DNA from 2 places in the Sporosarcina trichiuri genome. Region 2 is predicted to be linked to the other one. Evidence: a T-box and tRNA genes for the amino acid it is inferred to sense, from the RefSeq annotation. Region 2 holds a T-box; the other holds one or more tRNA genes.
The links. A T-box is a leader RNA that pairs with one kind of tRNA and senses whether it is charged. The one in region 2 lies ahead of proS (proline--tRNA ligase), so its partner is inferred to be a tRNA-Pro.
Positions count from the first base shown of each region.

Region 1: it has a tRNA-Pro gene. The T-box ahead of proS (proline--tRNA ligase) is inferred to sense a tRNA for this amino acid. The anticodon was not compared.

Region 1 is NZ_CP129119.1:373,217-377,603, forward strand. Features, by position in the region: rRNA gene QWT68_RS02100 (23S ribosomal RNA) at 1-936, shown strand, start outside; rRNA gene rrf (5S ribosomal RNA) at 1,213-1,328, shown strand; tRNA gene QWT68_RS02110 (tRNA-Val) at 1,350-1,425, shown strand; tRNA gene QWT68_RS02115 (tRNA-Thr) at 1,434-1,509, shown strand; tRNA gene QWT68_RS02120 (tRNA-Lys) at 1,518-1,593, shown strand; tRNA gene QWT68_RS02125 (tRNA-Leu) at 1,630-1,711, shown strand; tRNA gene QWT68_RS02130 (tRNA-Gly) at 1,720-1,794, shown strand; tRNA gene QWT68_RS02135 (tRNA-Arg) at 1,826-1,902, shown strand; tRNA gene QWT68_RS02140 (tRNA-Pro) at 1,930-2,006, shown strand; tRNA gene QWT68_RS02145 (tRNA-Ala) at 2,016-2,091, shown strand; tRNA gene QWT68_RS02150 (tRNA-Met) at 2,113-2,186, shown strand; tRNA gene QWT68_RS02155 (tRNA-Ile) at 2,193-2,269, shown strand; tRNA gene QWT68_RS02160 (tRNA-Ser) at 2,287-2,379, shown strand; tRNA gene QWT68_RS02165 (tRNA-Met) at 2,682-2,756, shown strand; tRNA gene QWT68_RS02170 (tRNA-Asp) at 2,760-2,835, shown strand; tRNA gene QWT68_RS02175 (tRNA-Phe) at 2,865-2,940, shown strand; tRNA gene QWT68_RS02180 (tRNA-Gly) at 2,948-3,021, shown strand; tRNA gene QWT68_RS02185 (tRNA-Ile) at 3,025-3,098, shown strand; tRNA gene QWT68_RS02190 (tRNA-Asn) at 3,103-3,177, shown strand; tRNA gene QWT68_RS02195 (tRNA-Ser) at 3,185-3,275, shown strand; tRNA gene QWT68_RS02200 (tRNA-Glu) at 3,285-3,356, shown strand; gene QWT68_RS02205 (TraR/DksA C4-type zinc finger protein) at 3,399-4,127, opposite strand; gene QWT68_RS02210 (1,4-dihydroxy-2-naphthoate polyprenyltransferase) at 4,314-4,387, opposite strand, start outside.
Region 2 is NZ_CP129119.1:2,987,182-2,991,568, forward strand. Features, by position in the region: gene QWT68_RS15240 (anti-sigma factor) at 1-332, opposite strand, end outside; gene QWT68_RS15245 (RNA polymerase sigma factor) at 325-888, opposite strand; gene QWT68_RS15250 (CDP-glycerol glycerophosphotransferase family protein) at 1,076-2,284, shown strand; T-box leader at 2,339-2,561, shown strand; gene proS (proline--tRNA ligase) at 2,631-4,070, shown strand; gene QWT68_RS15260 (methyl-accepting chemotaxis protein) at 4,216-4,387, shown strand, end outside.

The DNA.
Region 1 (4,387 bases), 440 kb from region 2:
GCACGAAAGGCGTAACGATCTGGGCACTGTCTCAACGAGAGACTCGGTGAAATTATAATATGCGTGAAGATGCGCATTACCCGCGACAGGACGGAAAGACCCCGTGGAGCTTTACTGTAGCCTGATATTGAATTCCGGTGCAGCCTGTACAGGATAGGTAGGAGCCTTGGATGCGTGAGCGCCAGCTTACGCGGAGGCAATGGTGGGATACTACCCTGGCTGTATTGGACTTCTAACCCTTGCCCGTGATCCGGGCAGGAGACAGTGTCAGGCGGACAGTTTGACTGGGGCGGTCGCCTCCTAAAAGGTAACGGAGGCGCCCAAAGGTTCCCTCAGAATGGTTGGACATCATTCGAAGAGTGCAAAGGCATAAGGGAGCTTGACTGCGAGACCGACAAGTCGAGCAGGGTCGAAAGACGGGCTTAGTGATCCGGTGGTTCCGCATGGAAGGGCCATCGCTCAACGGATAAAAGCTACCCCGGGGATAACAGGCTTATCTCCCCCAAGAGTCCACATCGACGGGGAGGTTTGGCACCTCGATGTCGGCTCATCGCATCCTGGGGCTGTAGTCGGTCCCAAGGGTTGGGCTGTTCGCCCATTAAAGCGGTACGCGAGCTGGGTTCAGAACGTCGTGAGACAGTTCGGTCCCTATCCGTCGCGGGCGCAGGAAATTTGAGAGGAGCTGTCCTTAGTACGAGAGGACCGGGATGGACACACCGCTGGTGTACCAGTTGTCTTGCCAAAGGCATCGCTGGGTAGCTATGTGTGGACGGGATAAATGCTGAAAGCATCTAAGCATGAAGCCCCCCTCGAGATGAGATTTCCCATTACGCAAGTAAGTAAGATCCCTCAAAGATGATGAGGTGGATAGGTCTGGTGTGGAAGCATGGCGACATGTGGAGCTGACAGATACTAATCGATCGAGGACTTAACCAAAACAAAAAAGCGGAGACGACCGTTTTGATGCGACAAGCATAAGGCGAATCGGCGGAGTGGCGGTTTCTGCCACGCAGACGAGTTGACTTATGACCTCAAGCATCAGGGAGTCGAAGCTGGATTACGCGAAAGTCGAAGCGCCGTGAGGCGGTCTTGACTGCACAATGTCCGTTTTATCCAGTTTTGAAGGAACAATAAATCCTTTCAAAAAAACTCTTGCACTTTACATGGTTTATAGTATATAATATGAAATGTCGTTAAGCGGCAGATCACTTGTCTGGTAATGATGGCGAAGAGGTCACACCCGTTCCCATACCGAACACGGAAGTTAAGTTCTTCAGCGCCGATGGTAGTAGGGGGCTTCCCCCTGTGAGAGTAGGACGTTGCCAGGCAGGCGCAGCAATGCGTATTATGGAGGATTAGCTCAGCTGGGAGAGCATCTGCCTTACAAGCAGAGGGTCGGCGGTTCGAGCCCGTCATCCTCCACCATATTTTGTGCCGGTGTAGCTCAACTGGTAGAGCAACTGACTTGTAATCAGTAGGTTGAGGGTTCAAGTCCTTTCGCCGGCACCACTTTGTACGAGCCATTAGCTCAGTTGGTAGAGCATCTGACTTTTAATCAGAGGGTCGCAGGTTCGAATCCTGCATGGCTCACCATCTCTTAGTTTCATCAAAAGGATGCATTAGCATTATGCGGGTGTGGCGGAATTGGCAGACGCGCTAGAATCAGGATCTAGTGCCTTCGGGCGTGGGGGTTCAAGTCCCTTCATCCGCATCCTTTACGCGGAAGTAGTTCAGTGGTAGAATACGACCTTGCCAAGGTCGGGGTCGCGGGTTCGAATCCCGTCTTCCGCTCCACTTTACTTAATCAGGTAATACAATGTATATTGCGCCCGTAGCTCAATTGGATAGAGCGTCTGACTACGGATCAGAAGGTTGTGGATTCGACTTCTGCCGGGCGCGCCATTTTTATGCTTCTACTTACAGATGACCCGGGAAGTAGCTCAGCTTGGTAGAGCACTTGGTTTGGGACCAAGGGGTCGCAGGTTCGAATCCTGTCTTCCCGACCAGTAATTCATGGGGCCTTAGCTCAGCTGGGAGAGCGCCTGCCTTGCACGCAGGAGGTCAGCGGTTCGATCCCGCTAGGCTCCACCATAAGTATTCCATTCATTTCTTGGCGGCGTAGCTCAGCTGGCTAGAGCGTACGGTTCATACCCGTGAGGTCGGGGGTTCGATCCCCTCTGCCGCCATCTAAAGGACCTTTAGCTCAGTTGGTTAGAGCAGACGGCTCATAACCGTCCGGTCGCAGGTTCGAGTCCTGCAAGGTCCACCAGTATTGCTGTCCATATCGGAGGTATACCCAAGTCTGGCTGAAGGGATCGGTCTTGAAAACCGACAGGGGTGTCAAAACCCGCGGGGGTTCGAATCCCTCTACCTCCTCCATTTTCATCACATAGCACGTAAGAGTGAAAGCTCAAATGCAGTACTACTATTATTATCGCGGGGTGGAGCAAAGCGTCATACGAAGATGACGATTTGTAGGATTTCTGAAAGAAATCCGTAATCTTGCAAACAGCAGAACCATGAGCGTGAAAGCTCAAATGCAGTACTACTATTATTATCGCGGGGTGGAGCAAAGCGTCATACAAAGATGACGATTTGTAGGATTTCTGAAAGAAATCCGTAATCTTGCAAACAGCAGAACCATGAGCGTGAAAGCTCAAATGCAGTACTACTATTATTATCGCGGGGTGGAGCAGTGGTAGCTCGTCGGGCTCATAACCCGAAGGTCGCAGGTTCAAATCCTGCCCCCGCAACCAAATGGTCCCGTGGTGTAGCGGTTAACATGCCTGCCTGTCACGCAGGAGATCGCCGGTTCGATCCCGGTCGGGACCGCCATTTTTATTTTATACATAGTTCTCTTTGCTGGTTCAGTAGCTCAGTCGGTAGAGCAAAGGACTGAAAATCCTTGTGTCGGCGGTTCGATTCCGTCCTGAACCACCATAGTCGTGCGGGTGTAGTTTAGTGGTAAAACCTCAGCCTTCCAAGCTGATGATGAGGGTTCGATTCCCTTCACCCGCTCCATTTGGGCCTATAGCTCAGCTGGTTAGAGCGCACGCCTGATAAGCGTGAGGTCGGTGGTTCGAGTCCACTTAGGCCCACTATTCCGCAGTAGCTCAGTGGTAGAGCAATCGGCTGTTAACCGATCGGTCGTAGGTTCGAGTCCTACCTGCGGAGCCATTCATACGGGGAAGTACTCAAGTGGCTCAAGAGGCGCCCCTGCTAAGGGTGTAGGTCGCGAAAGCGGCGCGAGGGTTCGAATCCCTCCTTCTCCGCCATATTTGTTTGGCCCCTTGGTCAAGCGGTTAAGACACCGCCCTTTCACGGCGGTAACACGGGTTCGAATCCCGTAGGGGTCATACTGAAAAAACCTGACTGTTCTGCAGTCAGGTTTTTTGTATTCATTTATCTACATAACTGTCTCTTTTCCGGTATGGAATGTCGCCGAGTTCAGATTCCAGGTTCTCATCATCGAGATTTTCTTCGTATTCGGCTGTTGTGTCACTGCGCACATAACCAGCCGGTTCTCCGTCGATGTCGCTCGCTGCGATGACATCGATGTCTTCCGTGCTTTCATCTTCCACATTGGTATCATACAGATCTTCATAATTGTCGTGGTCCCCTGTGAAGTCGGATGGGGTTTCCGACGTCCCTGATTTCGCGATCGCTTCAAAGCTGTCGATCGGATCTTCGTATATCCCTTCCCGCCGATCTGCAAATGTGTTCGGCTTCGCCATCTTCAGCAAGTCGTTTTCCACCGGTCTGTCATCAGGCACTTCCTGTACTGCATCTTCCACGCATACTGTCGTATAGGGAATTGCCTCCAGTCGTTCAAATGGAATGTCTTTGCCGCATTCCTCACAGACCCCATAGGTGCCTTCTTCCATCCGCTTGAGAGCTGTCTGCACTTTCTCCATTTCCTCGGATGCATGCTCGTTCAGGGCCCTGTCCTTTTCCCTGTCATACAGTTCTGTCCCCATATCTGCGGGGTGATTATCATAAGTGGAGAGTTCGCCGATCTCGTCCTGCGGTGCTGTGTCTGTCGTCGTCCGTTCTTCGGTCACCGTTAAGTCGTCTTGTAGACGAAGCAGTTCCTTCTTCAATGTCATGGTCTGTTCTTTTGTCAGCATTTCATTCACGTCCTTTATGGATTTACCTGCTAGTATGGATCAGAACGGCTGAATTCATATGCATTCAGCTGTTAGTTCTCTGAATTCCTTTTTCGCCCGGTCCTTAAACCTAAGCGGAACAACTTCAGACAGGATCAGCAAAGCAAAAAAAAGAAGACCGTATGGTAGACGGTCTTCCAGCAGATATTAGTGGAGGAGGTGGCCAATGAGCAAGCCGACCGCCAGAAGCAGGCAGAAGAAGGTGTTCGTCTGCGCTGTGA
Region 2 (4,387 bases):
AGTGACGCGACCAGTGCAGCAGCCAGAATAGGAATGGCCGGTCCGCGACGCTTTTCAGGGAACGCCGTTACAGTCCCCGCTTTAAGGCTGGGTTCATCAGCGGATTTTGCATCAGGTTCTGCATCGATCGCAGCGAACACGTTCGATTTCAGTCCGGCAGGGACGCCGATCTCCTCGGAAAGGTAGGGCAGTGCCTCTGTCAGACTGCGCAGTTCTTCGAGTTCCGCGCGGCAGGCAGGGCACTCAGACAAATGCTGTTCGAACTCAGCGGTCTCTTCAGGTGTCAGTGCGCGGTTGAAGTAATCGATCAGCCGGCTGCAGTTTTCATTCATACGGCGTCCCTCCTTCCTTGGTAATGAACCCTCTCATTTTTTTCAATGCCAGCCGGATCCGGCCTTTCACCGTGCCGAGCGGCAGCTCACAATGGTCGGCGATCTTCTGCTGACTCATTCCCTTGAAATAGAATAATTCAATGATTTTCCGCTGATCCGGTTTCAGTTCCCGGACAGCTGTGCGGATCTCCGTCTGCTGTTCGTGCCACTCGGCCGTCTTTTCGACACTGCCGGGCTGCTCGAGCAGGGCATCCTTTTCAATCATCGGTTCATGATCATGGCGCTGCAGGCGCCGCAGCTCATCGATCGCTTTGTTGCGCGTCACCGTCAGCAGCCAGGACGAAAATGCTCCTTTGTCCGGCTCATACACGGCGGAGCCGTTCCAGATCTTCACAAAGACATCCTGCACCACTTCCTCTGCGATTTCACGGTCCGAAGCGATCCGGTATGCGAACGAAAAGACGAGCTTTTCATATCGGTCGTACAGCAGTTCGAAAGCCCGGCGGTCTTTCGAAACGGCGAGTCCATATAATGTTCCGTCGTCTGTAGGTTTCATCCGAAGCCTCTTTTCCATACTTTTCACCTAGAATACCATAATACGATAAATGCCGCCCGAGGAGCCGTCAGTAAGCTAACGGATTGAAAATGGAAATCGATCACTGTCCAGAAAGAAGAGTGGTTTCCGGGTGCGCAGGAAAGGGTATATGACTAACTAAAAAGTGCAGTCAGGGGGAACTGGTTTTATGGAACTGAAGCGCAAGAGACCCTTTCAAGGGCTGACGACATTCATCAAAACCGCCGGCGCTTATCTGGCTGCCGGGCTATTGCCGCGTCGTGTGAAAAAACCGATCATCCTGGTCGGCGGCAATCTGGGCGAGAAATACGAAGACAATGCGGCTGCCTTCCATGAGTATCTCATGGCCAACTTCCGGGAGCGGTACAGCATCCACTGGATGTACGACCCGGACACCGATTATGTGGAAAAGAAGGGGATCGAAGATGGGGTTCCGCTCGGCAGTTTCCGCAATTACCTGCTGTTTTTCCGGGCGGCCTACACGGTTCATGGCCATTCACTCATGTATGACATCGCGCCGGGAATTGATAAGTACATATTCTGGAACAAGAAAACGACGATGGTGCATATCAGCCATGGCATCGAATGCTTCAAGAAGATCCTCATCATGCCGGAGGATGTGCCTTTGCTGGAACGATGCGACGTCTTCAATTGCGCTTCGCGGTATGAACGCGGCATTAAACGGGATGAGTGGGGGATGCCGGAACAGAAGCTGCCGGTGACCGGTATGGCACGGTTCGACCGGCTGCCGTACAACTCGCCGGCTGAGAAGGTGCGTGACATCCTTTTCATGATGACATGGCGGGAAACACTGATGGATCTGTCTGAAGAGGACTTCATGGCGAGCGACTATTTCCGGGCGACGGAGGGGCTGCTGAAGAACGCGGAATTCCAGCGGCTGCTGGCGGATCACGACGCCAGACTGAAGGTCGTCCTCCATCCGTTCATGAAACGGTTCGAAGACCACTTCAAACGGCTCGGCATCGACAGCACGCGGATGGAATTCCGGACGTTCGACGACATTTCCATCCGTGAGGAGATCCACCGGTCTGATATGCTCATCACCGATTACTCGAGCATCTTCTGGGATTTCGTCTATATGAACCGCCCTGTCATCTTCTTCACATTCGACCAGGAAGCGTTCCTCAAGATGCGGGGGTCCTATCTCGACCTGGACAAGGATCTCCTCGGATATAAGGCGCGCATTATCGAAGAAGCGGCCGGTGCACTTGCAACCGTACTGGACGGCGGAAACCCGGGGAACCCGAGATTTGAGGAACTGTCCGAGTACGTCGATTTCACGGACGGAAAAAATTGCGAGCGTCTTGCCTTCCATATGTTTGCCAAGGACGGACACGCCGCGCCTGCGGTACGGTGAGGAGCTGCTGTCCGGCATTGCCGGGGCACCATTTGTTTGGTATAGTAGAGGAAATAGTGATCGCTGAAGCGGCCAAGTAGACCGGAATCGTGATACAGAAAGCAGGACATGTGCTGAGAGTCCTGCCACTTCAACCGGCTCGAACCCTACCGCGGAGATGCCGTGCAAACACGGCCGGTTCGTCCCGTTACGAAACGACAGAGGGAAAGTCAGCCGGAATACCCTGACTTTCCGAACGAAGGTGGTACCGCGTCAGACACACAGTGACGTCCTTGCAACAGGACAGCGCTGTGTGTTTTTTTGCGCCGGAAACTTCAGCGGCCAACATGGAACAGGAGGAGCAGCTATGACAAATGAGCAGCAGAACGATTTTTCAAAGTGGTACATTGACACAATCCAGAAAGCGGACCTGATGGATTATACACCCGTCCGCGGATGCATCGCCTTCAAACCGGATGGCTTCGAAATCTGGGAGCACATCCAGGATGAGATGGACCGCCGATTCAAGGAAACCGGCCACCGCAACGCCTACTTCCCGATGCTGATCCCTGAATCATTCTTCCAAAAAGAGAAAGACCACATCGAAGGCTTCTCGCCGGAACTCCCGTGGGTGACGGAAGCGGCAGGCGAGCAGCTGGAGGAGAAGCTGGCCCTCCGTCCGACATCCGAGACGATGATCGGTCATCTGTACAGCGACTGGATCAAGAGCTACCGTGATCTGCCTGTGCTCATCAACCAATGGGCAAACGTCTTCCGCTGGGAAAAGAAGACACTTCCGTTCATCCGGACGTCCGAGTTCCTCTGGCAGGAAGGGCACACCGCCCATGCCGATGAGGAAGAGGCACGCCACGAAACGATGCAAATGCTCAACATCTACAAGGAAGTCGTGGAGGAGCTGCTTGCGATTCCGGTCTATGACGGTCAGAAGACCCCGTCCGAACGGTTTGCGGGAGCCGTCGACACCTATTCCATCGAAGCGATGATGAAGGACGGAAAGGCTGTGCAGGCAGGGACATCCCACTACCTCGGCACAAAGTTCGCAGAAGCATTCGACATCAAATATCTGACAAAAGAGAACCGCCACGAATTCGTCCATACGACATCGTGGGGAACATCGACCCGTCTGATCGGCTCTGTCATCATGGTCCATGGCGACGAGCAGGGTCTTGTCCTCCCGCCGCGTGTGGCGCCGACACAAGTCGTTCTGATACCGGTCGGTCCATGGAAAAAGAACCCGGCCATCATGGAAAAACTTGACGGTCTGTTCGCGGAACTGAAAGCCAAAGGCATCCGTGTACGTCTTGATGATTCCGATCAGTCTCCTGGCTACAAGTTCAACGAATGGGAGCTGAAAGGTGTGCCGCTCCGCGTCGAACTCGGACCGCGCGATCTGGAAAACGATCATGCGATGGTGAAGATGCGCGACGAAGACGGGAAAACCGCGCGCCCTCTTGAAGGTCTAGCCGAAACGATCGAACAGGAACTCACGGCGATGCAGACCCGCCTGCTTGAAAAAGCCCGCAAGTTCCGGGACGGGAACTCCCACACGGATATCGACACGCTGGATGAGCTGAAACAGCATATCGAAACGTCCGCTGAAAAAGGCGAAATCCCGGGCTGGATCTTGGCCGGCTGGTGCGGCGACGATGCGTGCGAGGAACATGTGAAGGAAGAGACAAAATTTACGACACGCAACATCCCGTTCAACCCGCCAATGGAAAAACAGTCATGCATCAATTGCGGAAAAGAAGCGAAGCACACCGTCTGGTTTGCCCGCGCATACTGATCCGCCTGCAGCGCACCGTCCTCTTCAGGGACGGTGCGCTTTCAGTTGACCGGCCGGCGGTGCCTATCCGCCGAACCATTAAAAAAACGTGAAATCAGTCATAAATGCTCACCTCCGGCCGATATAGAGGGCAGAAGGGGAGATAATGATGAATCTAAAGATGAAAATCCGGACAAAACTCGTCCTGATCTCAGCACTGCTGCTGGTCGTTCCGAGTCTGATCATCGGATTGAGCGGCTACATATTGGCGAAAAACAGTTTGAATGATATCGGTTCCACCGGTCTACAGAACGACGTCACGATGGCGATCGATCTGC